DNA from 4 places in the Mesorhizobium sp. M1342 genome. Region 1 is predicted to be linked to each of the others. Evidence: predicted binding sites of a transcription regulator. Region 1 holds the regulator's gene; each other region holds the start of a gene.

Region 1 (7,326 bases):
TTGCCGCCGACCGGGCCGGTGCGGCCGGACAGCTATGACTTCTCCTTCGACAGCTACTTTGCCGGCATCGGTGGCAGCGGGTTCTTTCTCGGCAATCCAAAGCTTGTCGTCAACGATGACGGCGACATGCCGCTGCCGGCCCGAATTTCCTCTAGCGTGGAAAATGCCCGTGAAGGCATCGCCGACCATATCAGGGCGAGCGTCGGCGGCGCCGAAGGCGAGATCGCCGCGGCGCTGATCGTCGGCGTGCGCGCCGGCATTCCCGATGACATCAATGAGGCGATGCGACGTACCGGCATCTACCACATCATCTCCATTTCGGGACTGCACATGGCTCTGGTCGCAGGCACCATCATGGGTTTGCTGCGCGGCGCCTTCGCCTTGTTTCCCGACTTTTCCGCGCGTCGCCCGGTCAAGAAGTATGCCGCCGCCGCCGCACTGTTCTCGATCGCGGCCTATCTCATCATCTCGGGAGTCGTCGTTGCCGCCGAGCGCAGCTTCATCATGCTGGCGGTGATGCTGATTGCCGTGCTGTTCGATCGAGCAGCACTCACCATGCGCAATCTGGCGATCTCGGCGATCGCCGTCATCGTGGTGTCGCCGCATGAGGTGGTCGGCCCGAGTTTTCAGATGTCGTTCGCCGCGACCGCGGCTCTGGTCGGCGCCTATGCCGGCTGGGCCGATCACCGCGCGGGAAAAGCTAGACCGCCGCCGCCAAAGCGATCCATGCCAGGTTTCCTGACGCGAAAATTCCTGCTGGCGGCAACCGGCCTTGCCATGACCTCGATCATCGCGGGAAGCGCGACGACGCTGTTTGCCATCTGGCATTTTCAGCGTGTCTCGCCGCTCAGCCTGTTTGCCAATCTCGCGGTAATGCCGATCGTCACCGTCGTCATGTTCCTGGCCGTCGCCAGCGCGCTGTTGATGCCTTTCGGATTGGATTGGCCGGCTCTCTACCTGATGGGTAAGGGCCTGACGATGATGATCGCCATATCAGGCTGGATCTCCGAGCGTTCGCCTGTCGATGGGGTCGGGCTGATTTCGCAGCAGTCGGTCCTGTTGGTGGCAATTGCCCTGGTCATCGCGACAATGGCGACAACTTGGCTGCGGCTCGCTGCTCTGCCATTCGCGCTGGCAGGCTTGCTGACCGTCTCGGATACGCGCACGCCGGATGTGCTAATCTCGGAAGACGCCCGGCTGGTGGCGTTGCCGATCGGTGGCGGCGAGCTTGCCGTCAGCCGGGAACGGCCGAACGAATTCACCGTCGACAACTGGAAACGCGCCCTGACATCAGAAACCATCGTCGTGCCAGAGGTGTTCGACAACAGCGATGGGCAATTCGATGTCGCGGATGCCGTTGATCTGCCGCCGGGATCGCCGTTCTATTGCTCCTCAGGCGTTTGCGTGGCCAGGCACATGTCCGGTGCGATCATTGCCTATGTCGAGGACCGCAAGGACGCCTGGAAAGCCTGCGGCTTCGCCGAGCTGATCGTCATCAATGACGCCACCGCGTATGACGCCTGTCACAATCCGCTGGTTCTCGTCATCACCAAGCGGCAACTGGCTCGCAAAGGCAGTGCCGCGGTCTTCTTCGATCGCCAATCGGCGACCACGCCGGCGACGATCAGCTTCGCGGTGGACAGCCCATATCGGCCCTGGCACACGCAACGCAAATACTCTCGTGAGGCAAGGGGGCTGGCACCCTTCAAGAAACCGGAGAAGCCAGCGGCCAACCCACAGCCGCCTCAGTAGCGGCGGATCAGGCCGACGAGCTTGCCTTGCACCTTGACCCTGTCCGGGCCGAAAATACGGGTTTCATAGGCCGGATTGGCGGCTTCGAGAGCAATCGAAGCGCCCTTGCGGCGGAACCGCTTCAGCGTCGCTTCCTCTTCATCGACCAGCGCCACGATGATCTCGCCGGGGCTCGCCGTGTCGGCATTGCGGATGATGACGGTGTCGCCGTCGAAGATACCGGCCTCGATCATCGAGTCTCCCTTGACCTCCAGCGCATAGTGGGCGCCGCCCATGATCATGTCCGGCGGCACCGAGATCGAATGCGTCTGATGCTGGATGGCATCGATCGGCACACCGGCGGCGATACGGCCCATGACCGGGATCGACACGGCGGAGACCGCATCGTCATCATTGCCGGGCGAGGGCATCCGCGAAGGCGCCGGCTTGATCTGCCGGCCAAGGGCGCCACCCTGACCGAGACTGCCCTGGATGACGCTTGGCGAAAACTTCTTTGCCGCGTTGAGACCGGGCGCGATCGAGTCCGGCAATCGCAGCACTTCCAGCGCGCGTGCCCGGTTGGGCAACCGGCGAATAAAGCCGCGCTCCTCAAGTGCGGTGATCAGCCGATGAATCCCGGATTTGGAGGCAAGGTCAAGCGCCTCCTTCATCTCGTCGAAGGATGGCGGAATGCCGCTCTCCTTCAGGCGTTCATGGATGAACATCAGCAGTTCATGTTGCTTGCGCGTCAGCATGGCGGCCCCCAGGTTACCTGAAACCAGAATCGAAAAACAAACCCAGAACAAACCCTATCTGTTCCAGTTGTGTTCTGCAACCGTTTAAAGTTTAATGAATTTGTTAAGGCTGCTGAAATTATTTGGCGCTTGCCAGCGGGTCGCGATCAACAGGCGCTAGGCACGGCGATGCGCCTGCTCACATTGAAATTATTATGGTTAATGACCTGTGGCTCATCCTCGACCCAAGGCTTGGCATTATCAGTCTATCGACCTCCACAAAGGACGATATCAATCTTCGGGACGTTCGTTTGCCGTGAACGAAACGGAGCCAAAACGCCAACGTCTGTTGGCATTTGTGGCTGGAAATTCAGCCCTCCGTCATCTGCCAGGCAGTGAGGGCGGCGGCGGTGGATCGCGGGGATCGTTGCGTCAGGTAACGGCTTCCTTGACCGCGAAACGGCGGTCCTTCCATGCGCCCGTGCGCAGAATATCCTCCAGCACCTCAACCGCCAGCCACACATCCTTGTAGCCGACATAGAGCGGCGTGAAGCCGAAACGGATGGTCGATGGCGCACGAAAATCACCGATGACGCCGCGCTCGATCAGCGCCCGCATGATTTGATAGCCGTGATCGTGAAGGAACGACACCTGGCTGCCGCGCCTGGTCGCGTCGCGGGTGGTCTCCAGCGTGAGACCGTAGGCGCCGCACCTGGCTTCGACGAGCTGGATGAACAGTTCTGTCAACGCGACACTCTTCTTTCGCAATGCCGCCATGTCGACGTCATTCCAGATGGCAAGCGCGCCTTTGAGCGCCCGCATCGACAGGATCGGCTGAGTGCCGCACAAAAAGCGGCGGATGCCGGTGCCGGCAACATAACCCCGTTCGAAGGCAAAGGGCCGCGCATGGCCCCACCAGCCGCTGAGCGGCTGGCTGATATCGCCGTGGTGGCGCTGCGCGGCATAGATGAAGGCCGGTGCGCCCGGACCGCCGTTGAGGTACTTGTAGGTGCAGCCGATGGCGAAATCGGCATTTGCGTGATCGAGCTCGACGGGCAGGGCGCCGGCGGTGTGGCAAAGATCCCAGACGATCAGCGCTCCGGCCGCATGAGCTTTGCGCGTCAGCGCCGCCATGTCGCGCAGTTCACCCGATTTGTAATTGACGTGATTGACCAGCACCACCGCGACGTTTTCGTCGATCAGCTCTTCGATGGTCGGCGCGTCGACACCCGCGAGGCGCAGCAGGACGCCATCCCGGGTCGAGGCCACGCCTTCGGCGATGTACAGGTCGGTGGGAAAACTGTCACCTTCGGCGACGATGGCCGACCGGCCGGGCCGCATCTCCATCGCCGCGTGCAGCACCTTGTAGATGTTGGTCGATGTCGTGTCGCAGACAACGGTCTGGCCGGCCGCGGCTCCTATCAGGCGTCCGAGCTGGTCGCCGAGTTCGATTGGCATCTCGAACCATCCGGCCGTGTTCCAAGCTCGGATGAGATCCTGGGCCCATTCTTGGGTCGCCGCCTGCTGCAGCTCGCTGAAAACGGCATGAGACGCTGCCCCCAGTGAATTGCCGTCGAGATAGATCATCCCCTCCGGCAGAATGAAACGGTCGCGCATGGCCCGCAGCGGATCCGTGGCATCCATCGCTTCGACTGCGGCGAGATCAGGAATTCCACTCATGGTCGGTCAGTCCCCGGTTGTTCGCGAAGGGTTTTCCGCCACAGCGCGTCCCCTCGGTGTGCCTGTTTTCATTTCGACGTCAGAGCCGGGTGCGGACCGTCCACAGCTCCGGGAACAGCACGACCTCGAGCATTTTCTTCAGATACGAAGCACCCGACGTGCCGCCGGTGCCGCGTTTCAGGCCGATGATGCGCTCCACCGTGGTGACGTGGTTGAAGCGCCAGCGGCGGAAGTAGTCCTCGAAGTCGACCAGCTTCTCGGCCAGTTCGTAGAACATCCAGTAGCGCTGCGGATCGCGGTAGATGGTCTGCCAGGCGACCAGCACCTCTTCATTCTCGGTTCGCGTCTCACGCCAGTCCGTGCGCCTGGCATCGGCACCGATGTCGAATCCGTTGCGCGCCAAAAGCAGCAGTGCCTCGTCATAGAGCGACGGCTCGGCCAGGATCGCTTCCAGCTTCCCGCTCAGGTCGGGCCGATGCTTGTGCGGCCCGAGCATTGCCAGGTTTCGGTTGCCGGCCATGAACTCGATGGCGCGATACTGCCAGGACTGGAAACCCGAGGACTGGCCGAGCGCGTCGCGGAACTCGGTGTATTCGCTGGGCGTCATCGTCCGCAGCACGTCCCAGGCATTGTTCAGCTGCTCGAAGATGCGCGCAACGCGCGACAGCATCTTGAAGCTCGGCTCGAGCCGGTCGGCGCGGATGGAACGGATCGCGGCGCCAATCTCGTGCAGAGCAAGCTTCATCCAGAGCTCGGAGGTCTGATGCTGGATGATGAACAGCATCTCGTCATGCGCCGATGACAGCGGCGTCTGGGCCTCCAGCACTTTCTCCAGGTGCAGGTAGTCGCTGTAGGACATGCGCTCCTTGAACGACATCTGGGCGCCTTCGGACGCCGGATCGTACGGTTGGCTCAATTGATTTTCTCCGTGCGCAGCCGGAAGCGCTGGATCTTTCCGGTCTGGGTCTTGGGCAGAGCGGCGATGAATTTTACCGATCGCGGATATTTATAGGGCGCGATCGTTGCCTTGACATGGTCCTGCAGGCGCTTGGTGGTGAGGGCGTCGGGCGCGACGCCCTGCACCAGCACGACATGCGCCTCGACGATCTGGCCGCGTTCGGCGTCCTCTGCACCGATCACCGCGCATTCGGCGACGTCCGGATGCGCCAGCAGCGCCGCCTCGACCTCGGGACCGGCGATGTTGTAGCCGGCGCTGACGATCATGTCGTCGGAGCGTGCGGCGAAATGGAAGAAGCCGTCCTCGTCCTGCGTGAAGGTGTCGCCGGTGAGGTTCCAGCCGTCGCGCACATATTCCTTCTGCCTGTCATCGGCCATGTAGCGGCAGCCGGTCGGGCCGCGCACCGCCAGCCTGCCGGTCGTGCCGCGCGGCACCTCGCGCATCTCGTCATCGACGACGCGCGCCTCGTAGCCGCCCACCGGCTTGCCGGTCGACGCAGGCTTCATGTCGCCAAAACGGTTGGAGATGAATATGTGCAGCATTTCGGTGGCGCCGATGCCGTCGAGGATCGGCTTGCCGGTCTTTTTCGTCCACTCTTCGAAAACCGGAGCGGGCAAGGTCTCGCCGGCCGAAACTGCAACGCGCAGCGACGACAGGTCGGCCCCTTCATCCATAGCCTTCAGCATGGCGCGGTAGGCGGTCGGCGCGGTGAAGGAGATCGTCGCTTTGTAGGTCTCGATGATGTGGATCATGTTGGGTGGCGTCGCCTGCTCCAGCAGCGTCGCCGCCGCACCGAAGCGCAGCGGGAAGATGGCGAGCCCGCCAAGGCCGAAGGTGAAGGCCAGCGGCGGCGAGCCGACGAAGATGTCGTCCGGCGTCACCTCCAGGATTTCGCGAGCATAGGCGTCGGCGATGATCAGCAGGTCGCGGTGGAAATGCATCGTCGCCTTCGGAACGCCTGTCGTGCCCGAGGTGAAGCCGAGCAGCGCGACATCGTCGCGGCCGGTGTCGACTGCGGTGAACGTTACCGGCTTGTCGAGAGCGGCACGATCGAGTTCAGCATCATGGTTGGCGGTGCCGTCGAAACCGATGACCTGCTTGAGGAATGCGCTGTCCTTGGCGCAGGCAGTCATCTCGTCCATCAGTCTGGTGTCGCACAGCGCAACGGCAATCTCGGCCTTGTCGACGATCTTGGCGAGTTCGCCGGCGCGCAGCATCGGCATGGTGTTGACGACCACGGCGCCAACCTTGGTGGCAGCCAGCCAGCAGGCGACCATGGCGGGGTTGTTGGCGGAGCGGATCAGCACCCGGTTACCCGGCTTGACGCCATAATTCTCGACCAGCGCGTGGGCCAGCCTGTTCGTCCAGTCGGACAGTTCCTTGTAGGTGCGGCGGCGGCCATTGCCGATGAGGGCGGTGTGGTCGCCGAGGCCCTTCTCGACCAGCCTGTCGGTCAGTTCGACACCGGCGTTGAGACGTTCGGGATAGTCGAAGCCGTCGAGCAGGATTTCAGGCCATTGCTCCGGCGGCGGCAGGTGATCGCGCGTGAACGTGTCGATATGCGCTGAAGGCCCTAGCATGTCGCCGCTCTCCCGTCTGCTGCCTGGCCAGTGCGCGATGCGCCTTGACCGGATGTAGTGGATCCTAAGGTCCTGCCCATCGCGCCTGCTCGGAGATGCGCCCAGAAAGGGTGACCATCTGCAGGTTCGGGCAGCACAGCAGACCTCCCATTGTCGGCTGTTCGTTGGGGCAGGATCGCACCAGTCGAAATTTGTTTCAAGCCTAAAATGTTTTTGCTCAGGGCATTGACGCATGGCATGGCGGTGGCCATTGCTAGCGAAGAAGCGATGCCGTCTTGGGGAAGGGCACAGATGTTCGAACGTCACATCGTCGATTGGGATGATGCCTATGCCAACGGTGCGAATATCGCCGGCAGTGATCGCTGGCCGGCCGCATGGGCGAAGCCGGCGCAAGCATTCCGTGATGCGCTGTCGGCGCAGGGCCGGGCACGGCTCGACATCGCCTATGGCGAAGGGCCGCGCAATCGGCTCGATCTTTTCCTTCCTAGTGCCGCGCCCAAAGGGCTGGTGGCGATTATCCATGGCGGTTACTGGCTGGAGACCGACAAGAGTTTGTGGTCTCACCTTGCCAATGGCGCGGTCAGCAACGGTTTTGCCGTTGCGATGCCGTCCTACACGCTGTGCCCGGACATACGCATCGCCG
Region 2 (7,326 bases), on a different contig from region 1:
CCCCCGCCCAGCGCCAGCTTCTTGCGCGCCTCGGTCAATTCCTTCTCGAGCTTCTTGCGCTCTTCGAGCAGCGTCTCGACGCGCGCCGGCACATCGGCCGGCGAAATCTTGAGCACGGCCGCCGTCGCCTTCAAACGCCGGTCCTGCTCGTCGAGATGTTTGCGCGCGGCTTCGCCGGTCAGCGCCTCGATGCGGCGCACGCCGGCGGCGACCGCGCTGTCCGACACGACACGCACCAGGCCGATATCGCCGGTCGCCCGGACATGCGTGCCACCGCAGAGCTCGACCGAATAGGGCCGGTTGGCCTTGGCGCCATGCACGCCGGTGCCCATCGACACGACGCGCACTTCGTCGCCATATTTCTCGCCGAACAGCGCCATGGCGCCTTCGGCAATGGCATCGTCGACCGACATCAGGCGCGTGGACACCGGGCCGTTCTGGACGACGATCTCGTTGGCCATGCGCTCGACCTCTTCGAGGTCTTCCGGTGAAATGGGCTTGTTGTGCGAAATGTCGAAGCGCAGACGCTCCGGCGCCACCAGCGAGCCCTTCTGCGCGACATGGCTGCCCAGCACCTCGCGCAGAGCCTCATGGATCAAATGCGTCGCGGAATGGTTGGCGCGCAACCTGGAGCGGCGCGCATGATCTACCTTCAGTTCGACGGCGGCGCCCGTCTTGACCGTGCCGCTGGCAACCTTGCCGATATGCACGAACAGCCCGTCGGCCTTCTTCTGCGTGTCGGAAACCTCGATCGAGAACCCTTCGCCGGAGATGACACCGGTGTCACCCATCTGGCCGCCGGACTCGGCATAGAACGGCGTCTGGTTGACGACGATCGCCACCGCGTCGCCCTTGCCGGCGCTGTCGACGGTCTTGCCGTCCCTGACCAGCGCCTGGATGATGCCTTCGGCAGCTTCAGTCTCATATCCGAGGAACTCGGTGGCGCCGGCCTTCTCGCGCACGGAGAACCAGATGGTCTCGGTCGCCGCGTCGCCGGACCCGGCCCAGTGCTTGCGCGCCTCGGCCTTCTGCTGCTCCATCGCATTGGTGAAGCCGGCAAGATCGACCGAGATGCTGCGCTGGCGCAGCGCGTCCTGTGTCAAATCGAGCGGGAAGCCATAGGTGTCGTAGAGCTTGAAGGCCGTCTCGCCATCCAGCATGTCGCCGGCATGAAGCGTTTCGGTCGCCTCCGAAAGCAGGCCGAGGCCGCGCACCAGCGTCTTGCGAAACCTGGTCTCCTCGAGCTTCAGCGTCTCGGTGATCAACTGTTCGCCGCGCAGCAGTTCCGGATAGGCCTGACCCATTTCGCGCACCAGCGCCGGCACCAGCTTCCACATCAGCGGTTCGTTGGCACCGAGCAACTGCGCATGACGCATGGCGCGGCGCATGATGCGGCGCAGGACATAGCCACGGCCTTCGTTCGAAGGCAGCACGCCATCGGCGACCAGGAAGGAGGACGAGCGCAGATGATCGGCAATGACCCGGTAGGACGCGACAGTCTCCTTGTCGGGACCATGCCCGATCGCGGACGAGGCCGCGTCGATCAGGTGACGGAACAGATCGGTCTCGAAGACGCTTTCCACCCCTTGCAGGATGGACGCCATGCGCTCCAGGCCCATGCCGGTGTCGATCGAGGGGCGCGGCAGGTCGATCCGCTCCTCCTTCGTCACCTGTTCATACTGCATGAACACCAGGTTCCAGAATTCCAGGAAACGGTCGCCATCCTCCTCCGGGCTGCCGGGAGGGCCGCCCCAGATGTGTTCGCCGCGGTCGATGAAGATCTCCGAACACGGACCGCACGGGCCGGTGTCGCCCATCGCCCAGAAATTGTCCGATGTCGCGATGCGAATGATGCGGTCGTCGGAAAACCCGGCGATCTTCTTCCAGAAACCGGCCGCCTCGTCGTCCGTATGATAGACGGTGACCAGCAGCTTGTCCTTGTTCAGCCCGAACTCCCTGGTGATCAGGTTCCAGGCAAGCTCGATGGCGCGCTCCTTGAAGTAGTCGCCAAAGGAAAAATTGCCGAGCATCTCGAAGAAGGTCAGATGGCGCGCGGTGTAGCCGACATTGTCGAGGTCGTTGTGCTTGCCGCCGGCGCGCACGCTCTTCTGGGCGGTCGAAGCGCGCGAATAGGGCCGCTTCTCCAAACCGGTGAAGACATTCTTGAACTGCACCATGCCGGCGTTGGTGAACATCAGTGTCGGATCGTTGCGCGGCACCAGCGGGCTCGACGCGACGATCTCGTGACCCTCCTTGCGGAAGTAGTCGAGAAATGTCGACCGGATCTCGTTCACGCCACTCATGAATGCTGCCTTTTCGGAAGAGCCGCCGGCAAACCGGCGGAAATGGGCTCTGCGTTTTTAGAAGATTAGGACTTGGCCTTTTAGCCGCCGCGCCTCACCCTGTCCAGAAACACGGAATTGGTCCAATCCACGGCCTTTGCGGCCATTCGAACCGGGCCTGTTTTCGCCGCCAAACGCAAAACCGCCGGCACTGGGCCGGCGGTTTCGAAACGCAATAACGCGGAACTCAATTACATAAGCCTGAGATAATAGAACGCGATTATGGCCGAACTCCGGCCGGCATCGCGCACGAAGCTGTTACATGGCGCCGGATTCTTCCTCGAAACCGTCGTCTTCGCCGCGCTCAGGGCCGCCATTCTCGAGGAATTTCTCGGCGATCAGCCCGGCATTCTGCCTGATCGACAACTCGATCTCGCGTGCCGTGTCGGGATTGTCACGCAGGAACAGCTTGGCATTTTCGCGGCCCTGGCCGAGACGCTGCGAATTATAAGAAAACCAGGCGCCAGACTTCTCGACAATACCGGCCTTGACCCCGAGATCGACCAGTTCGCCGGTTTTGGACACGCCCTCACCAAACATGATGTCGAATTCGACCACCTTGAAGGGCGGCGCCAGCTTGTTCTTGACCACCTTGACGCGGGTCTGGTTGCCGACAACCTCGTCGCGGTCCTTGATCGAGCCGATGCGGCGGATGTCAAGACGCACCGAAGCGTAGAATTTCAGCGCGTTGCCGCCCGTCGTGGTCTCGGGCGAACCAAACATGACGCCGATCTTCATGCGGATCTGGTTGATGAAGATGACCATGGTGTTGGAGCGCGAGATCGACGCGGTCAGCTTGCGCAGCGCCTGGCTCATCAAGCGGGCCTGCAGGCCGGGCAGCGAATCGCCCATCTCACCTTCAATTTCGGCGCGTGGCGTCAGCGCCGCGACCGAATCGACCACCAGCACGTCGATGGCGCCGGAGCGCACCAGCGTGTCGCAGATTTCCAGCGCCTGCTCACCGGTGTCGGGCTGCGAGATCAGGAGGTTTTCGAGATCAACGCCAAGCTTGCGGGCATAGACCGGATCGAGCGCATGCTCGGCATCGACGAAGGCGCAGATGCCGCCCTTCTTCTGGGCTTCCGCAACGGTGTGCAGCGCCAACGTCGTCTTGCCCGAGCTTTCCGGCCCGTAGATCTCGATGATGCGGCCGCGCGGCAAGCCACCAACACCAAGCGCGATGTCTAGGCCAAGCGAGCCGGTCGGCACCGTTTCGATCTCGACGACCTGATCGTTGGCGCCGAGCCGCATGATCGAGCCCTTGCCGAAAGCCCGCTCGATCTGCGACAGCGCCGCATCCAGAGCCTTTGATTTGTCCACTGCCTTGTCCTCTACCAGCCGCAAAGAATTCTGAGCCATGATACATCACCCCTTGGTCGTCAATGAAGGCCGGACAATCCGTAATCCCTGCCTATTTGTACCTTTTTTGTTCTCATTTGGCAAGAGGGGTCAAATATCTGAAAAACAAACAATATCCGGATTTGTTCTTTTTTTGTCCAAGGATTCGATCAGGGATGCACCACACGTTGGGCCAGACGGCTCGGTTGTTTCGATCTGCCGAATCGCCGCCTTGCATGCGAAGCTCCGTTGCACAGCCTAGCGCTTGTGCGGCTGGAATAACAAAGGTCATATCGCCGGCATGCTGAAATCCGCGAAAATACTGGCCGTAGGCGGCGCCCATATCGACCGGCGCGGCCAGGTGTCCGGCGCTTACGTGCCGGCTGCCTCCAATCCCGGCACGATGCGCGAGGATGTCGGCGGCGGGGTCTTCAACGCTTTGCGCAGTGCGGTGCGGCGCGGCGTCTCCGCGTCGCTCATATCGGTTCGCGGCGGCGATGCCGCTGCCGACACCGTTTCGCGAGCCATTGCCGAGGCAGGCATTACCGACCTGTCGGCGGTCTTCCTCGACCGCACGACACCGAGCTACACGGCGCTGATCGACAGCGAAGGCGAGCTGATCGTCGGCTTTGCCGACATGGCGCTCTATGATTTGGCGTTTCCCAAGCAGATCAGGCGCTCCAAGGTGCGGGAGGTGATCGCTGCCGCCGATGCGATCCTGTGCGACGCCAACCTGCCCTCTTCGGCGCTGGAACGGCTGGTCGCGCTCGCCACGGGCAAGCCGGTTTTCGCCATTGCAATTTCGCCTGCCAAGGTAACGCGGCTGATACCGGTGCTGAAGGAGCTCTCGCTCGTCTTCATGAACCGGCGCGAGGCCATGGTGCTGGCCGGCGTCGCCGCGACTGCCACGGAGCGCGAGGTCGTCGACGGGTTGCGATGCAGCGGCCTCGTCAGCGGCGTGGTGACGGCGGGCAGCGAGCCCATGCTGGGCTTCGATGAAGCCGGCGCCTTCTCGATCCTGCCGCCGCCGCCAAGAAAGGTCGCTGACGTCACCGGGGCCGGCGATGCCCTGGCGGGCGCAACGGTCGCTGCTTTGCTGCGCGGACTGCCCCTGCGGTCAGCACTGCGCGAAGGCATTGCCGGGGCGACGCTTGCCATCGAAAGCGCCAACGCCGTTCCGGAGTTCACCGCGGCTGATTTCACTGAGGCATTGGCTCTTGTGCCGGATGCCAGGGAAGTGGCATGAGACCGGCAAATTCATAGTGCCACGATGTTGCCTGATGTCCCGACGGACGCGCTGCATTCCGGATTGGAGACCCTGATGACCCCTGAGACCGCCCGCCCCTTCATCGACATCCACGCGCCGGTGGCGCAGGCCCTGGCTGCCGGGCGGCCGGTGGTGGCGCTGGAAAGCACCATCATCACCCATGGCATGCCCTACCCCGACAATGGCGCCATGGCGGCCGATGTCGAAAAGATCATCACCGACGGCGGCGCCGTGCCGGCGACCATCGCCGTGGTTGGCGGCCGCATAAAGATCGGGCTTTCGGACGGCGAGCGCGAATCGCTGGCGATGACGGGCGACGCCATGAAACTGTCGCGCGCCGATCTCGGTTTTGCCGTGGCGCAAGGGCGCACCGGTGGCACCACGGTCGCCGCCACGATGATCGCGGCGCATATGGTCGGCATAAAAGTGTTCGCCACCGGCGGCATCGGCGGCGTGCACAAGGGCGCCGAAAAGAGTTTTGACATTTCCGCCGATCTCGACGAGCTGGCGCGCACCCCGGTCATCGTCGTCTCGGCCGGCGCCAAGGCGATCCTCGACATCGAAAAGACGCTGGAGGTGCTGGAAACACGCGGCGTGCCGGTGATCGGCCATGGCTGCGAGACGATGCCAGCCTTCTGGTCGCGACATTCGCCATTCCGCGCGCCGCTGACCTTGCACGAGCCGGAAGAGATCGCGCATTTCTACCAGACGAGGGCAGCGCTGGGGCTCGCCGGCGGCATGCTGATTGCCAATCCGGTGCCGGAAAACCATGAAATCCCGGCTGAGGAGATGGCGGGCTATATCGACGCCGCGCAGAAGGCCGCAGAAGCGCTCAACGTGACCGGCAAGGCGGTGACACCGTTCTTGCTGTCGAAAATCCTCGAACTGACCGGCGGCCGGAGCCTCAAGACCAACATCGCGCTGGTGGAAAACAACGCGCGGCTGGCGGCACGGATTGCGAAGGCGTTGTAGGCCAACGTCGGCGGGACAGCACCCCCCTCTGTCCTGCCGGACATCTCCCCCGCAAGGGGGGAGATCGAATGTCGTCAACGCCTCTGCCAATCTTCAACGTTGAAAAAAGCAGGCAGACGGTGAAACCGCCAATCTCCCCCCTTGCGGGGGAGATGGCCGGCAGGCCAGAGGGGGGTGGTGTCCCTCGACCGTCCCAAGGCTGGCATCACTTCCCCGCCCGCCGTCCAGCCGCATACGCCCGCCGTACCCAGGCCGCCATCTCGTCGGGATCATCGAAAGCGCTGTCGGGAACGCCCCAGTAGGGCATGGCGACCAGCTTGCCGTGGCGCGAGCCGGTATAGGTCCATTGCGTGCAGCCGGCGGCCTCGAACTCGGGCGCGCTTTGCTCGTCGGCCTTCAGCATCAACTCACCGCGCAGCACGATGGCGACGATGACACCGTCGAAATAGATGCCCTTGCCGCCGAACAGTTTGCGGATGCTGACAGGGCCGAGGCCCTCGAACAGTTCGGCGATGCGTTCATTGTCCATGCCGCGATCATGTCACCGGCGTTTGGCCTTGTCATCGCCGCAACCAAAATCATGCTGACAGGTTGTGTGAGGTCGATCGGAGTTTCCCGCCATGCCCGTCCTGCTCAAAGGGTCCTGCCGCTGCAATGCCGTGCGTTTCGAGGTGGAGAGCCACACGCCGGCGCCATTCATGCTGTGCTACTGCTCGATCTGCCGCAAGCAGCAGGGCGGCGGCGGGTTTGCCATCAATCTCGGTGCGGACAACGAAACACTGAACATCAGGGGCAAGCGCAGCCTCGGCGTCTTTCGGGCGGAGATCGAGGATGACGAGCATCCGCATTGCGAAATCTCGAGCGGCGAGCGCAATTTCTGCAAGAAATGCGGGGCGGCCCTTTGGCTCTACGACCCGACATGGCCGGAACTGGTGCATCCCTTCGCCTCGGCGGTCGACAGCGATTTACCCATTCCGCCAAGCAAGGTGCACCTGATGCTGAAATACAAGGCGAACTGGGTGGAGCCGGAGGTTGGCAAGCATGACAAGGTCTTCGACGTCTATCCCGAGGAATCGATCGTCGACTGGCACAAGCGGACGGGCATGTGGGTGGATTAGCGTCCTTCACCTCGTTTACGGCGGGGCGATTGCATATGGGTTTTTACGAAGAGGACCCCCACCCTAACCCTCCCCACAAGGGGGAGGGAACGCTGCCGCGCGCCATCCTTTTGGCGTCGAAACCTCGGGGATTTGCGGAATCAGCGCCTACCGAGTCTCCCTCCCCCTTGTGGGGAGGGATTAAGGGTGGGGGTATTCGTAGAGCGCAAGCCAGTCATATGCGATCACCCCTGCCGCTTACGGGGCTGGAAGATCAGGCCGAGGCGCGTGCTTCTGCCAGCGCCTTGAG
Region 3 (7,326 bases), on a different contig from region 1:
CGGTCCCGCATCACCTTGGCGACGATCGAGGCGGCAGCGATCGATTGCGAACGCTGGTCGCCCTTGATCAGCGCGCGCCCCGCGCAAGGCAGGCCCGGCGGCACGTCGCGTCCATCGGCAAGGGCAAGCTTCGGTCGGACCGACAGCCCTACCAGGGCGCGGCGCATGGCTTCCAAGCTTGCCTTGAGGATGTTGCTGCCGTCGATGCCCTCGGCGCTGATGGAGGCCATTGAGACCGCCTGCGCAGAGCCGAGAATTCGCAGGAACAAGGCTTCACGCTGCAAATGGCTGAGGCGTTTGGAATCGTCGAGGCCGTCGGGAATGTTGGCGGGATCGAGCACCACGGCCGCGGCGACCACCGGCCCGGCCAGGGGGCCACGGCCGGCCTCGTCCATCCCGGCGACCGGCCACAGGCCCTCCGCCATCGCCTTCGTCTCGAAGGAGAAGTCAGGCTTCTCGATGATCTCAAAGAGAGGCGGAGAATCAGAACGCGCGCGAGCCATGTTGCGGCGAGGTTCGCATCGGCTCTGATTCTCCGCAAGTCCCTCCGGGTCGGGTGGGGCGCCGGACCGGGAGGGCACCGTCTGCAGGCCGGGGCAGGCCGGACGGGATTCTGGTGCCGCGACGGATCAAACCATCGCGACGAATTGTCTCTCAAAGCAGCGTCAGCTGCACCTGGTCTTTTCCGGCGGCAACGAACTGGTCGGTTCGCAACGTGCGCCGTTCGGCATTGAGGCCGAGCCGCTTGGCTGTGATCTCGAAGCGCCGGCCGATCTGCCAGGCGTAGGGACCGGCGCCCTTCATGCGCTTGCCCCATTCCGAATCGTAGTCCTTGCCGTCGCGCATCGAGCGGACCAGCGACATCACATGGCGGTAGCGGTCGGGATAATGGCGCAGCAGCCAATCCTTGAAGATCGGGCTGACCTCCAGCGGCAGGCGCAGGATCACGTAGCCCGCTTCGCGCGCGCCGGCCGCACGTGCGGAATCGAGGATGCGTTCCATCTCCGGATCGGTCAGGCCCGGAATGATAGGAGCCACCATGACCGACGCCGGAATGCCGGCATCGGAAAGCTGCCGGATCGCTTCCAGCCGCTTGGTCGGTGTCGACGCGCGCGGCTCCATGGTGCGCGCCAGCATACGGTCGAGCGTCGTCACCGACAGCGCCACCTTGGCGAGCCCGCGTTCGGCCATGCGTGACAGGATATCGATATCGCGCGTCACCAGAGCGGACTTTGTCACGATGCCGACTGGATGGCCGCGCGCTTCCAGCACTTCGAGAATTTCGCGCATGATCCGGTATTGCTTCTCGATCGGCTGGTAGGGGTCGGTGTTGGTGCCGATGGCGATGGTGCGCGGCTGGTAGCTGTCTTTCGAAAGCTCCTTGTCAAGCAAGCGCGCCGCATCAGGCTTGGCGAACAACTTCGATTCGAAATCCAGACCCGGCGACAGGCCCATGAACGCGTGCGTCGGGCGGGCAAAGCAATAGACGCAGCCATGCTCGCAGCCGCGATAGGGGTTGATGGAACGGTCGAAGGAAATGTCGGGCGATTCGTTGCGGGTGATGATTGTGCGCGGCTTCTCGACCTGCACTTCGGTCTTGAAGGGCGGCAGTTCCTCCAGCGAATTCCAGCCATCGTCGAACACGTGCCGGCTGACCGGCTCGAACCGGCCGGACGGATTGATACCCGCTGACCTGCCGCGGTTGCGGTCCGGGCGGACACGCATGCCGCTCTGCTCGACCATCGCGTTGGCCATCTCGGCTCTTCCTGCTCCGAAAGCTGCAATGTCGGCGCGCACGATCTGTTCCATTTTCGCCCGCTCCCAGGGACTGTCCATGTTGTGTCGAATCGCTCTGCTCATGAAATTATTCCTATTTCGTTGATAAGAACAAAGCAAGAACTTTCTATGGTGCGATGCAAAACTGGCGCTGCCGGACGCTTTCCGCTATTCGGCTAAGGATGCTCAGTGTTCTCATCGAAACCCGCAACGACGAGGAGGGCCTCGCCCGCACGCTCGCCTCGCTGATTGGCGGCGCGGTCGAAGGCGTGGTGCGTGAAGTCATCGTCTGCGACACAGGCTCTACCGACCAGACGCATCATGTGGCCGAGCATGCCGGCTGTCAGTACGTGACGGGCGGTGTCGCTGCCGGCATCCGCCAGGCCAAGGGGGATTGGTTGCTGCTCCTGGAGCCGGGCGCGCGGCTGGTGGAGGGCTGGATCGATGAAGTTGTCGCCCATACGGCCAGGCAGACCATGGCGGCACGGTTTTCGCGCACGCGAGCCAGTCGCACGCCATTCCTGGCCCGGGTCTTTTCGGGAAACCGCGCCTTGGCCGACGGATTGCTGATCAGCAAGCGTCAGGCGGCGGCCGCGGCAAAGAGCGCCGGCAGTGCCGAGGCCATCGCCCGCGGCCTCGCGACGAAGCGGCTCGACGCCGAAATCTGGATGGCGCCGGCCAAGCAGGAGCGCCGCCCCTCGACGTGATTTTTTGCAGTTGCTCAGGTCATTGTGCATTGCACAAAATTTGACGCGGGGTTAGCTTCCGTTCAAGCGGGAATTGGGTTTGGGTCATGCCGAGAGGCGAGCACCGATGCGGCATCGGTGGTGCTCTCATAGCCGAGGACCCAATGAAGCTTTCAACCCCCGACACATCCGGCGCGGCCAGTCTCGAGGCCATTGCGCGCAACGGCAGCCTGCTGCGGCGCATCGCCGTGCGTATTCCAACCTATCTGACGGACCTGCGTGAGAACCCTGCCTGGCTGCCGATGTTCGTGTTGGCGCGCACCATGCCCGGACGCCGCATGCATTGGCTCGGCGCAAAGCGCGCCCGCCCGGTCGCCAATGCCGGGGATACGATGTTTGCCGGTGTCGAACGGGGAGCGGTCGTCGATGCGTTGCGCTCCGACGGGCTGTTCTCAGGCCTGGTCCTGCCGCCTGATATCCATGAAGAGATCGCCGACTTCGCCGGGCGCACGCCTTGCTTCGGCAATTTCGACCGCCGTCTCGAATTCATGCCGGGGGAACATGCCGAGGCCGAGAAACGCCTTGGCCGCTCGCTGCTTAGCGGGCATTTTTTCGAGCGCATCCTCGACTGCCCGGCGGCGCTTGCCATCCAGCGCGATCCGCTGCTTCTGGATATTGCCGCGCACTATCTCGGCGGCCAGGCGAAACTGATCACGACGCGGGTCTGGTGGAGTTTTCCCACAGGTGCCGCTTCGGATGCCGACAAGAACCTCGCCTCGCTCGGCAAGTATCATTTTGACCTCGACGACTGGCGCATGCTGAAATTCTTCTTCTACCTCAAGCCGGTCGACGCCGACACCGGTCCGCATGTCTATGTCAGGGGCAGCCACAAGCGCCGCAGCCTCAAGCATCAGCTTACCCTTCTGGTCGGCCATCCCGCGCAACAGGTTCTGGATGTCTATGGCGAGCAGAGCCCGGTGACGCTGACCGGCGAGGCCGGTCTCGGCTTCGTCGAGGACCCCTTTGGCTTTCATATGGGCACCGTGCCGGCACGCACGCCGCGACTGATGATGGAAGTCGGCTTCGGCGTATCGCCGCCGTCGCGCCGACGGTTTCATGGCGAGCCGGTCATCCGCTGAGAGCTGCCTATCCGAAGCTCATCTCGACAGGCGTCCAGTGAGCGCGGCGCCTGGCTTGGCGCTGTGCCCGGCTTTCGGCATCGAAGTCGACACGAGCCGGCTCCTGATTGAACCGCTCTCGGTCGTCCAGGGCGTTGATGATGACGATCGCCCTTGCGTCATCCTCTCCGGCGATTGCGGCGACATGGACGCCGCAATCCCGGCAGATCAAATAGTCGGCCGTCCTCAGCCCGAACTGATATTTTCGCAATCGCGCCTCATCCTTGACCGAGATGGTCAGTCTGCCGTCCGGATCGGCAATGGCGCGCGAACCATGTCTGACACAGAACGAGCATTGGCAGGCGCGAACTTCGATTTGCGATGGGTCGAGTTCGGTTGAAAATGCAAGGCGTATGTTGCCGCAATGGCATCCGCCGGTATGCGTGGTCATGGTTCTGCCTTGTCGTGATGGCGATGATCGCCTTCAGGCAAGGTACTTTTCCGAGGTTCGGTTTGGAATGGTGTTTCGAAGGCACCGGTGCTGTTCTGCCTGCAAAAGCGGCGTGGAACCGACGCTTTGCCTGGCTTTTACGAAGCCGATTTGCCGCGCCGTAAATGCTCGTCCAGGCGCGGCATGATCTCGACGAAGTTGCACGGCATGTGCCGGTAGTCGAGCTGCGCTTTCAGGATGCCGTCCCACGCGTCCTTGCAGGCGCCTGGCGAACCCGGCAGCACGAAGACGAAGGTGGCGTTGACGACGCCGCCGGTCGCCCGACTCTGGATCGTCGAGGTGCCGATCTTGTCGTAGGAAATCCGGTGGAACACTTCCGAAAAGCCATCCATGCGCTTTTCGAAGATCGGCTCCAGCGCGTCCGGCGTCACGTCACGGCCTGTGAAGCCGGTGCCGCCGGTGGTGATGACGACATCGATATTCTTGTCCTGTGACCACGCCAGAACCGTGTCGCGGATTTTCTCGCGGTCGTCGGTGACGATATTGCGGGCCGCCAGCAGATGGCCGGCCTCGGTGATGCGGTCGGCCAGCGTCTGGCCGGATTTGTCGTCGGCGAGGCTGCGCGTATCCGAAACGGTCAGCACCGCGATGCGCACGGGAATGAAGGAGCGGCTCTCGTCAATTCTGGCCATCTGCGCCCTCCGATGCGATGCTGCGCGTCGCGGCAACGAACCAGTCGGGCTGGCGGCCGCGGATTTCGGCGGCGGCGCGCTTGGCGACATTGCCGGTTTCGAACAGGCCGAAACATGTCGCGCCGGATCCCGACATCCGCGAGAACCCCGATCCGGCCTTGTTCAGCCAGGAAAGCGCCCTGCCGATTGCGGGTTGCACCTCCAGCGCCGCGGGCTCGAGATCGTTGCGGGTGATCTCCAGCCAGTTGCGCAGGCTGTGAAAATCGATGCTGCGCGGCAGCGGCGGCAAGGCCTCATTGTCGCGCCGGGAAAGCGCTGCAAAGACATCCGCCGTCGACACCGGGGTGCCTGGATTGACCAACACCAGGCCAAGCGCCGAAAAATCCGGCACCATCGACAGTTCATCGCCGATGCCACGCGCCACCAGCGGCTTTGCCGCCAGGCACATCGGCACATCGGCGCCAAGCGAAAGGCCGATCCGCGCCAGCTCGCTGCCATCGATGTCCAGCGCCCATGTCTCCACCAGTCCGCGCAGCACGGTCGCCGCGTCGCTCGAACCGCCGCCGACGCCGGAGGCAACCGGCAGGTTCTTTTCCAGCCGAATAGCGACCGGCGGTGTTCTCTCGTGCCCGGCTGTCTGCCGCAGGGCATCGCGCGCCTTGAGCACCAGATTGCTGGCGTCGAGAGGAACGGCCGGGGCGTAACGGCCGGATACGGTAAACTCATCGCCGTCGGCGGGCGCGATTTCGACCCTGTCGCCAAACCGTGTGAACACCGCCAGGCTCTCGATCAGATGATAGCCGTCAGGGCGCCTGCCGGTGACATGCAGCGCAAGATTGATTTTGGCGTGTGCGTGCCAGCTACGCGACCCGATGTCGGTGTCCACAATCGTCTGCGGGATGATGCTCAGTCCTTGGCCAGCCGGTATTCGCCGGTCTTCGGATCCCTGACCAAAGTGCCGATCGCGCCGTTGGCCGTTTGCTTTTCTGTGCGCCGCACCTTGGCGGTCACGCGCTCGGCTTCCCTAATGAATGTGCGGTAGCCGAAATAGGCGGCAACGCCAACGACGGCGAAGAAAATGATCTGCGGCATGCCAAAACTCCTCCCACGCTGGGCCGGCGAAGGCGGCCGGTCGGGTCGGTTGATGCATGTCGACCCGCTTTTGGGAACACGACATGCATGAAACTCAAGCTCTCATGCTAGACGGTTTTGCCGGGTTTTCAAAGCCCGAAGCGAGACCACAATGCGCGCTCTTCCGCCGCATCGATCACGCCGCTGGCGGCAGCGGCTGCGATATCGGGCGCTGAAAAGCCCTTGCTTGAGCCGAACAGGCCGAAGCGGCTAAGGAAACCGCGCGGTGTCGTGATCAGCCTGAGTTGGGTTTTCGCCCCGAAACGGGTCTTGAGCACAGTGCGCATGTCGCCGAGCGCATCGACCAGCCCGAGTTCGAGGCCCTTGATGCCGGTCCAGAACAGGCCGGTGAACAGGTCCGGATCGTCCTTCAGTTTCGTGCCGCGCCGCTCCTTGACGAGGTCGATGAAGGTTGCGTGCACCTCGAGCTGCAGCGCCTTCAGCCGCTCGACATCTTCCTTTTTCTCGGGCTTGAACGGATCGAGCACCGCCTTGTTCTGGCCAGCGGTGTGGACACGTCGCTCGATGCCGATCTTCTTCATCAGTTCCGGGAAGCCAAACGAAGCCGAGACGACGCCGATCGACCCGACGATGGAGGACGGGTCGGCAAAGATCTCGTCACCGGCGACCGCGATCATGTAGCCGCCCGACGCCGCGACATCCTCGACGAAGACCAGTACCTTTTTGTTCTTTTCCGTGGCCAGGTCACGGATGCGCTTGAAGATCAGCCTAGACTGCACCGGCGAGCCGCCCGGCGAATTGATCGAGATGGCGACCGCCGGCGCGTCGTAGGAAAACGCCTTCTCGATGAGGCCGGCGGTGGAAGCCAGCGACAGGCTCGGCCGAAACTGGCCACCGCCTGCCATGATGGTGCCGTGCAGCCGGATGACCGGAATGGTGACGACGGTGGAGCGCCAGGATTTCGGCAACAGGCGGTTGATGAGTCGTTTCACGAGGGCGCGGTCTCCGGTCGATAGGTTGCAGGCATGTAGGGATTTCCCGGCCAACGGCAATGTGGCCGGGCAGAATAGCTCAATCTCCGAACAGCGAGGCGAGGCCGTTGGTGATCATTTCGCTGCGCTCGTCGGGGCCGTTGCCTGATTGCGCGTGCAGCATCAGGGGCGGGCGGATGGCAAGCTTTCCCCGTGTCCCGAGCGCTGCCCGCACGACGATGCGGATCGCCGCCGCATCGGGACGAGGGTGGACGGCGAGCATCTCGGCATCGCCGAAGCGGCCGGCGATCGCATCGAGAATGGCGCCGAGCTGTTCGGGCCGGGCGATTACGGCGAGCCCGCCGCGCGGCCTGACCACCGCCGCCGCACTGCGGATCCAGCTCTCGAACACCCCGTCCTCCATGACATGGGCCTCTTTTCTGAGGCGATCGGGGGAGGCGCGGTCCCGGGGAGCGTTGAAGGGAGGGTTCATGATGACGAAGTCGAAGTCGTTGTCGGCGAGGCCGGCGGCCGCCCGCG
Region 4 (7,326 bases), on a different contig from region 1:
CGACGGCGAGGGCGCAGGCCGACGGCCTCAGCGTCAGCGCCTGGCTGTCGCTGCAGGCGCAAAGCCGCAACGGGGCAGCGGCCACGCCGGCACTGGTCGGCGATATCCATGTCGTGCCGGAATTTCTCGGCAACCGCGCGCCCTTCGCCGACCCGGACGCGCGCGCGCTGATTGCCGGGCTCGATCTCGACACCAGCCTCGACAGCCTGATCGGGCTCTATGTCGCCGGCGTCTGCGGGCTGGGCTACGGCGCGCGCCAGATCGTGCGGGCCGAGCATGATAAGGGCATTGCCGTCGACACCATCGTCGTCAGCGGCGGCGCCGGGCAAAGCCCGTTGGTGCGCCAGCTGCTTGCCGACACGACCGGCATGGTGGTGGTGGCGTCGACCTCGCCGGAGCCGGTGCTGCTCGGCTCGGCGATGCTGGGCGCGGTCGCCGCCGGAACCTACAAGGACTTGGTGACGGCGATGGCCGGCATGTCGGAACTCGGCGAGACCTATCATCCCGACGCAACGCTGGCCGGCTGGCACGCCAAGCGCTTCGCGGCGTTCGAATTGCTGCAGCAGGCTGGCAAGGCGATCAGGGGCTAAGCGGGCAGCCTCTGTCCGGCTTTGTCAGGAGCCTGGCGAACACCGCTTGGCGATGATGCCGGAAGCTGGCAGCTTTGTTCCGTCGCAGCCTTACTGTGCGATGAGGGCAGGGCGACAGGAGGCCCCAATGGCAGACGAGAAAGCGCCCGTGCCATTCGCATCGGATGAGGTGCCGTGGACGGAATGGTCCGATGTGCCGCGCTTCGGCGTGCGCTACCGGCATTTGTCGCTGGCCGCGCTTGGAGAAACCTACCATGTAGGCGTGGCGATCGAGGAACTGCCGGCGGGCATGCAAACTTCGCCGGCGCATTACCACATTTTCGAGGAAGAGCATGTCTTCATCCTCGAAGGGACGCTCACCGCTTATGTCGGCGATGCCGCCTATGCCATGAAGGCCGGCGACTACATCTGCTTTCCGGCGGGTGCGGCGGCGGGACATTGCCTGATCAACACCAGCGACGCGCCATGCCGCTACGTCATCGTCGGCGAGCGCAACCCGAACGACGTGGTCGTCTACACCGCCTCCAACAAGGTGCTCGTGCGCGCGCTGGGCAGCCGCGCGATCTTCGACCTCGCGGCGACCCGAACTTACTGGGACGGTGAGAGCACCGGCCTCGCCGCCGGCGATCCGTTGCCGTCGGATGTGACGGCCGGTGTCACCAAGGCAGCAGCCATTCCGATCCCGCCGGTCGCCAGCGACGCTGTCGAGTGGAAACAGGAAGGCGAGGGGGCGCGGTTCGGTGGTCAGTCCAAACACCTCACCTATGCCGCCTTGGGACGGCCCGACTACCATGTCGGCGTGCTGATCGAGGCACCGGCCCCCGGCATGCGCCTGGCGCCCAGGCACTACCATATGCTGGAAGAAGAGCATGCGCTGATCCTGGAAGGGCAAGTGACGCTGCTGCTTGGCGAGGAGCGCTATGAGATGAAAGCCGGCGACTATGTCTGCTTTCCGGCCGGCCTGGCGGTTGGACATTCCTTCCTCAACAGCGGTACGGGACCGTGCCGCTATCTGATGATCGGCGAGAAAAACCCCAACGAGGTCTGCGTCTATCCCGATTCCAACAAGATGGCGGTCGACGCCTTGCGCCGGCGCGACGGCATTTTCGATATGGCCGGGGTTAGGCGGTATTGGGATGGCGAAGCGTAGAACTGAAAGTGTCGATATCCGACTCAAATAGCCGCGCTCTGAACGCGAGAACCGTTCGGAGATAGGCGTTGTTGCCACCCTACCTGGGTGACGCTAGTCTGGTTCGGGCACTTCAACGGGGGAGTTGGCGGGGATGCTCCTGCCATTCTTGCGATGGCCTTCACGCTATCACCGCCGCCTTGGCAGGCTGAGATGGGTGGCTTTGTTCGCGCCGTTCATTCTGTTGTCGGGCTATATCGTCTATGGCTTCGTCGGCATTCGGTTTGATACGCCTCTCTCGGTGCTGAGGCACCTTGCCGCGTTCCCACTGCACGGCCGCCCGCAGGGGCGAACCTGGCTATTGGCCGACTCACGATGCCGACCATGACGGCATAGCCTGCGAGCCCTGGCACGGGGCAAGCCGACGACACGGGGCAAGCTCCACTGGCGTTCGGGTCCATCGTTACTCGCGTACCGGCCCATAGCCTTTGCCTTGGCTTCACAGCTCCTTCTCCGCCAGTTCCCTGAATTCATCCGGCACCGAGCGCGCCGCTTCCAGTGCCACCGTGCCGTAGCCGACCGCCTGTTTGCCGAAGCGTTCGCGGATCTTGTCGATGGCGCGGTCGGCGTCGAAGCGTGCCAGGCCTTTCCTGGTGCCGGGCCGGCGTTTCTCGTCGGCGAGGCCGAGCGGCAGTTCGAGTTGCAGCTCGAAGCTTTCCTCGAGGTGCGAGACCGAGATCGCCAGCAGCGAGATCGTTTTGTCATGCGGGTGGTCGGCGAGCACGCCGCGCACCAGGTCGCCGGCGATCTCGGCCAGGATGGTTGTCGCCGAGATCGGCTGGTCAAGCGTGATCGATCGTGTGACTGCGCTGAGATCGGCAAAGCGCACACGCACGGTCACCGTGCGGCCGGGCCGTGCCTTGGCGCGCAGGCGGCTCGCGACGCGGTCGGCCAGATGCAGCAGAGTGGGCACGATGACCCGTGCTACGGCAGGCCTCTCTCCGAGTGCCGATTGTGCGCCGGCGGAATGCGCGCGGCGCTTCGTCTCCAGTTTGCGCGGGTCACGGTTCCAGAACAATGCGGCCAGCTTTTCGCCGGCGGCCGGACCGAGCAGCCGCGTCAGCGCGCCGCGATGTGTCCTCGCCAGCTGGCCGATGGTCTCGATGCCGATTTCCGCCAGCCGCGCTTTGGTCGCCGGGCCGACGCCCCACATCAGCCCCACCGGCAGATCGTGCAGGAAGGCGAGTTCGCTACCGGGGTCGACCACCACCAGCCCGTCGGGCTTGGCGACCTGCGAGGCGATCTTGGCCAGATGCTTGGTGCGCGCCACGCCGATCGAGATCGGCAGGCCGAGTTCGGCGCGTACCCGGCTGCGGATCGTCGTGGCGATCTCCTGTGGGGAGCCGAACAGATGCGTGCAGCCGGCAACATCGGCAAAGGCCTCGTCGATGGAGATGCGCTCGACCAATGGCGTAAAATCGTCGAGCACCTTGATCGCCGCGTCGCCCAGCCGCTGGTAATGGCTGAACTTGCCGCCGACGAAGATCAAATGCGGGCAGAGTTCGCGCGCCTTGCGTCCTGGCATGCCGCCACGCACGCCGAAGGCGCGCGCCTCATAGGAAGCGGCGAGCACGACGCCGCCGCCCACCGCGATCGGCTTGCCGCGCAGCGACGGATCGAGCAACTGCTCGACCGAGGCGTAGAAAGCGTCGAGATCGGCATGCAGGATGGTGGCTGTCGTTTCCATCGACCGCACATCCGCAGTTGCTGATAGGTTGGAACAAATAAAGAACAAAGGTGGATCGTTGTCAAGCGAAGGGCGCAACAGCCATGCCGGTTCGGCCTGAACGCAACCGCCTAGACAATATGCTCCGCTCGCAGCGCCGCTTTCATCCTTTCCAGCGCCGCTTCGCCGCCTGCCGCCAGTTCGTCGGCAATCCTGGCCAGCTTATCGTCGGCCTTGCGGTGCTTGCTGCCCCAGGCGCCGAGCGTCGCCAGCACCGGCAAGAGGTCGATGCCTGCCTCGGTCAGCCGGTAGACCGTTCTCAAGCCATGCGTCGGGTCGTCGCTTCTGGTGAGGATGCCTTCCTTCTGGAGCGTTTGCAGTCGCTCGGCCAGCGTGCGCGAGGAGATGCCTTCGTCGGATTGCAGGAATTCGCGAAAGTGCCTTTTGCCGGCGAAGGCCATGTCGCGGATGATGAGCAGCGTCCAGCGGTCGCCGATCAGTTCGAGCGACAAGTTGATCGGGCAGCCGGATTTTTCGCGCGTCGACATCTATGGTTCCATTTTTAAATCACTTTACTATTGACATCGTTTTGGCCTTGCGTCAACGGTTCCAAATGTAAACTGTATTGCGATGGCCATGAGGAGAATGACGGTGAAAAAGCTGGTCCTGCAGATGCAGATGTCGGTCGACGGCTTTGTCGGCGCCAATGAGGACCATTCCTGGCAGCTCTGGGAGTGGGGTGACGAGAGCGCCTGGGACGGTGCGCTGAAGCAGGACTTCAACGCCGTCTTCGCAGGCGTCGATACCATCCTGCTCAGCCGCAAGATGGCACAGGAGGGCTATCTCACCCATTGGGGCAATGCGGCGAAGAAGTTTCCGCGCGATCCGTTCTACGCCTTTGCGCAGCGCATCGTCGACTCCCGCAAGGTGGTGCTCAGCAACAAGCTCAAGCAATCGGCCTCGGAGCCGGCTTGGGAGCGCACCAGTGTGGCCAGCGGCGACCTGCCGCGCGAAGTCAATGCGCTGAAAGCGGGCGAGGGCGGCGACGTGGCGGTGTTCGGCGGCGCCGGTTTCGCGTCGGCGCTGATTGCGGCCGGGCTGGTCGACGAGTTCCAGCTTTTCATCAACCCGGCGGTGCTGGGAGCGGGCCGCCGGATTTTTGATCAGGGCGGTTTTAGGAACCTGCGGCTGCTCGGCTCGAAGGCCTATGCCTGTGGCATGGTGGTCAGCCGCTATGCGCCGGCGCGGTGAGGGGGACCTCCATCTTCTCCCTGCTCACTTCGCATCGTGAAAAATGATCCCGACCGTGTGGCGCATGCCTGAGCGCAGCCGGCTGACGCCATGGCGCAGGTTGACCCGGTAGTTGCCTTTGGTGCCCTGCACCGGCCGGTTGTGGACGGCGAAGACAACGGCGTCGCCCTGGCGCAGCGGCACCACTTCGACCCGGCTCTGCATGCGCGGGCGCTGCTCGGTCAGCGCGAACTCGCCGCCGCTGAAATCCTGGCCCGGTTCGGAGAGCAGGATCGCCACCTGCAGCGGAAAGGCGAGGTCGCCATAGAGATCCTGGTGCAGGCAGTTGAAGTCGCCAGGCACATATTGCAGCAGCAGCGGCGTCGGCCGTGTCTGGCCGGCGGCATGGCACTGATCGAGAAACGCGGCATGCGTCGCGGGATAACGCATGGCCTGCCCCATGCGCTCGTTCCACCGATTGGCGACCTCGGCCAGCCTGGGATAGAGCGCGCTGCGCAGGCCACCCAGGAGGTCGGGCAAGGGATAGCGGAAATAGCGGAACTCGCCCTTGCCGAAGCCATGCCTGGCCATATGAATGTGGCTGCGGAAATGCTCTTCGTTGGGATAGAGGCCGGCGATCTGCCGGCATTCTTCGGGCGAGAGCAATTTCTCGATCACCGCGCAGCCGAAGCCGTCGAGTTCGGCAGCAAGGGCGGGCCAGTCGTAATCGGCGATGCGCGTCTCGGCGGCTTCGATCACCGATCTGGCAATTTTGGCATGGGCATTCATATCGTAGCCTCCTTGTCGAGCAGGGCGCGTTTGCGTTCGACACCCCAGCGGTAACCGGCCAGTGAGCCGTCGGCGCGGACGACACGGTGGCAGGGAATGCCCAGCGCGATTGCGTTGGCCGCACAGGCCGTCGCCACGGCGCGGGCGCCGTTCGGCTGGCCGAGACGCCGGGCGACCGCGGTGTAGGTGATGGTGGCGCCGCACGGGATGCTGCGCAGCACATCCCAAACCTGTTGCTGGAATGGCGTGCCGTGGCGCATGTCGAGCGGCAGGTCGAGGCCGACGCCGGGCATTTGGATGAAGCGCGCGATTGTCGCGAGATCGTCGCGCAGTGCGGCCTCGTCCTCGGCCAGTATCTTGTCGGGGAAGCAATGGCCAAGGTCCCGCTCCAGCGCGTCGGCGTCCGAGCCGATCAGGATGGCGCAGACGCCGATCTGGCTGCGCGCTGCCAGGACGTCGCCGATTGCGGATTCACCGATGGCGTAGCTTATGGTGTCGAAGGCATTGGGGACGCTCGCCGGCGGCGCCATTTGGGTTTGCATGAGGTTCATTGCGTTTACTCCTTTGTCTGTGCGTGAACCCTATAGGGACGGCTTCTCGCGCTCACTCCGGTGCTTGCTTTCAAATTCGAATTTCGAAGGTAGGTGAACCGTTCTACGCGACACGAGTAACAGCGACCTCGCCGAGCAAAAACACCTCACCCGTCAACAACCGCAGCTCGATCTCGCCGGCCGCGGTGCGGCTCCATTCGGCTCTGCCGTGATCGACCATCTCGCCAATGGCCGCCATCACCAGTAACTTAGAGCCTTCGGCGCGCCGGCTGCCGGCAGCTTGGGTCCGGCTGGTCGCATCGGTGGTGGGAGACCTTGCCATCGCGCGCATTGCCGGTCCTGGTCAGGCCCGAATTGACCGGTTGGCATTGTCGGACGCCGCCTCACGCTCCAGCAGTGCGCGCTTGCGCTCAACGCCCCAGGCGTAACCGGACAGGGCGCCATCCTTGCGGATCACGCGATGGCAGGGGATGGCGACGGCATGATTGTTGGCGGCGCAAGCGGCGGCGATGGCGCGGGTTGCCGTCGGCGCGCCGATGCGCTGCGCGATCTCGGCATAGGAAACCGTGCGGCCGACCGGGATGTCTTGTAAAGCCTGCCAGACACGCTGCTGGAAGGCGGTGCCGCGCACGTCGAGCGGCAAATCGAGACCGAGCGCCGGAACCTCGACGAAACCGACGACGCGGGCGACCAGCGCCTCATAGTCACGGTCGCCGCCGATCAGCCGCGCGTTGGGGAAACGGTCCTGCAGGTCACGCACCAGCGCGTCGGGATCGTCGCCGAGCAGGATCGAGGCGACGCCTTTTTGGCTCGAGGCGACCAGGATGGTACCGAGCGAGGACTCGCCAACGGCAAAGCGGATTTCTTCATGGGCGCCGCCGGCCCGATAGCGCGTCGGCGTCATGCCGAGCATGCCGGTCGATTTCTCATAGAAACGCCCGCTCGAATTGAAGCCGGCATCGTAGATCGCCGTCGTCACGCTGGCGCCCTCTTCCAGGCCACGGCGGAGCCTGGCGGCGCGGTGCGCGGCGGCATACTCCTTCGGCGTCAGCCCGGTGACGGCCTTGAAGATGCGGTGGAAATAGCCGGCGCTGAGGCCGGCGGCGTCCGCCAATTCAGCGAGCGACGGTTCTTCCTCGCTCTGCTCGATCCTGCGGCAGGCGTCGGCGACCATCGCGGCGTTGCCGGCCTCGAGCGATGGGCCATCCGGATTGCAGCGCCGGCACGGGCGAAAGCCGGTCGCCCTGGCCTGATCCAGCGTGCCGTGCAACTGCACATTCCTGGGGTTGGCGCGCCGCGACGGGCAGGAAG

Evidence for each region. The regulator LexA, encoded in region 1, represses DNA repair genes until DNA is damaged. The targets are predictions, from matches to a motif close to TGTTCNNNNTGTGTTCNG.
Region 2: the regulator LexA is predicted to act here: its motif matches at 3,759-3,776, upstream of recA (recombinase RecA).
Region 3: the regulator LexA is predicted to act here: its motif matches at 1,884-1,901, upstream of NKH06_RS24580 (PA0069 family radical SAM protein).
Region 4: the regulator LexA is predicted to act here: its motif matches at 3,496-3,513, upstream of dinB (DNA polymerase IV).

The regions. Positions count from the first base shown of each region.
Region 1 is NZ_JAMYLI010000019.1:114,957-122,282, reverse strand. Features, by position in the region: gene NKH06_RS20645 (ComEC/Rec2 family competence protein) at 1-1,752, shown strand, start outside; gene lexA (transcriptional repressor LexA) at 1,746-2,486, opposite strand; gene kynU (kynureninase) at 2,898-4,145, opposite strand; gene kynA (tryptophan 2,3-dioxygenase) at 4,225-5,061, opposite strand; gene NKH06_RS20625 (AMP-binding protein) at 5,058-6,683, opposite strand; gene NKH06_RS20620 (hormone-sensitive lipase) at 6,891-7,326, shown strand, end outside.
Region 2 is NZ_JAMYLI010000004.1:34,270-41,595, reverse strand. Features, by position in the region: gene alaS (alanine--tRNA ligase) at 1-2,303, opposite strand, end outside; gene recA (recombinase RecA) at 2,601-3,701, opposite strand; gene NKH06_RS05010 (carbohydrate kinase family protein) at 3,982-4,926, shown strand; gene NKH06_RS05005 (pseudouridine-5'-phosphate glycosidase) at 5,002-5,919, shown strand; gene NKH06_RS05000 (TfoX/Sxy family protein) at 6,125-6,448, opposite strand; gene NKH06_RS04995 (GFA family protein) at 6,540-7,037, shown strand; gene sufA (Fe-S cluster assembly scaffold SufA) at 7,291-7,326, opposite strand, start outside.
Region 3 is NZ_JAMYLI010000026.1:62,295-69,620, reverse strand. Features, by position in the region: gene rnhB (ribonuclease HII) at 1-503, opposite strand, end outside; gene NKH06_RS24580 (PA0069 family radical SAM protein) at 655-1,809, opposite strand; gene NKH06_RS24575 (glycosyltransferase) at 1,959-2,483, shown strand; gene NKH06_RS24570 (hypothetical protein) at 2,627-3,601, shown strand; gene NKH06_RS24565 (GFA family protein) at 3,609-4,031, opposite strand; gene moaB (molybdenum cofactor biosynthesis protein B) at 4,169-4,723, opposite strand; gene NKH06_RS24555 (4-(cytidine 5'-diphospho)-2-C-methyl-D-erythritol kinase) at 4,710-5,609, opposite strand; gene NKH06_RS24550 (hypothetical protein) at 5,630-5,815, opposite strand; gene NKH06_RS24545 (S49 family peptidase) at 5,944-6,807, opposite strand; gene NKH06_RS24540 (tRNA1(Val) (adenine(37)-N6)-methyltransferase) at 6,887-7,326, opposite strand, start outside.
Region 4 is NZ_JAMYLI010000003.1:173,289-180,614, forward strand. Features, by position in the region: gene NKH06_RS04055 (FGGY-family carbohydrate kinase) at 1-590, shown strand, start outside; gene NKH06_RS04060 (cupin domain-containing protein) at 718-1,740, shown strand; gene NKH06_RS04065 (excalibur calcium-binding domain-containing protein) at 2,034-2,204, shown strand; gene dinB (DNA polymerase IV) at 2,219-3,466, opposite strand; gene NKH06_RS04075 (winged helix-turn-helix transcriptional regulator) at 3,577-3,993, opposite strand; gene NKH06_RS04080 (dihydrofolate reductase family protein) at 4,097-4,696, shown strand; gene NKH06_RS04085 (2OG-Fe(II) oxygenase) at 4,721-5,464, opposite strand; gene NKH06_RS04090 (methylated-DNA--[protein]-cysteine S-methyltransferase) at 5,461-6,015, opposite strand; gene NKH06_RS04095 (hypothetical protein) at 6,119-6,346, opposite strand; gene ada (bifunctional DNA-binding transcriptional regulator/O6-methylguanine-DNA methyltransferase Ada) at 6,359-7,326, opposite strand, start outside.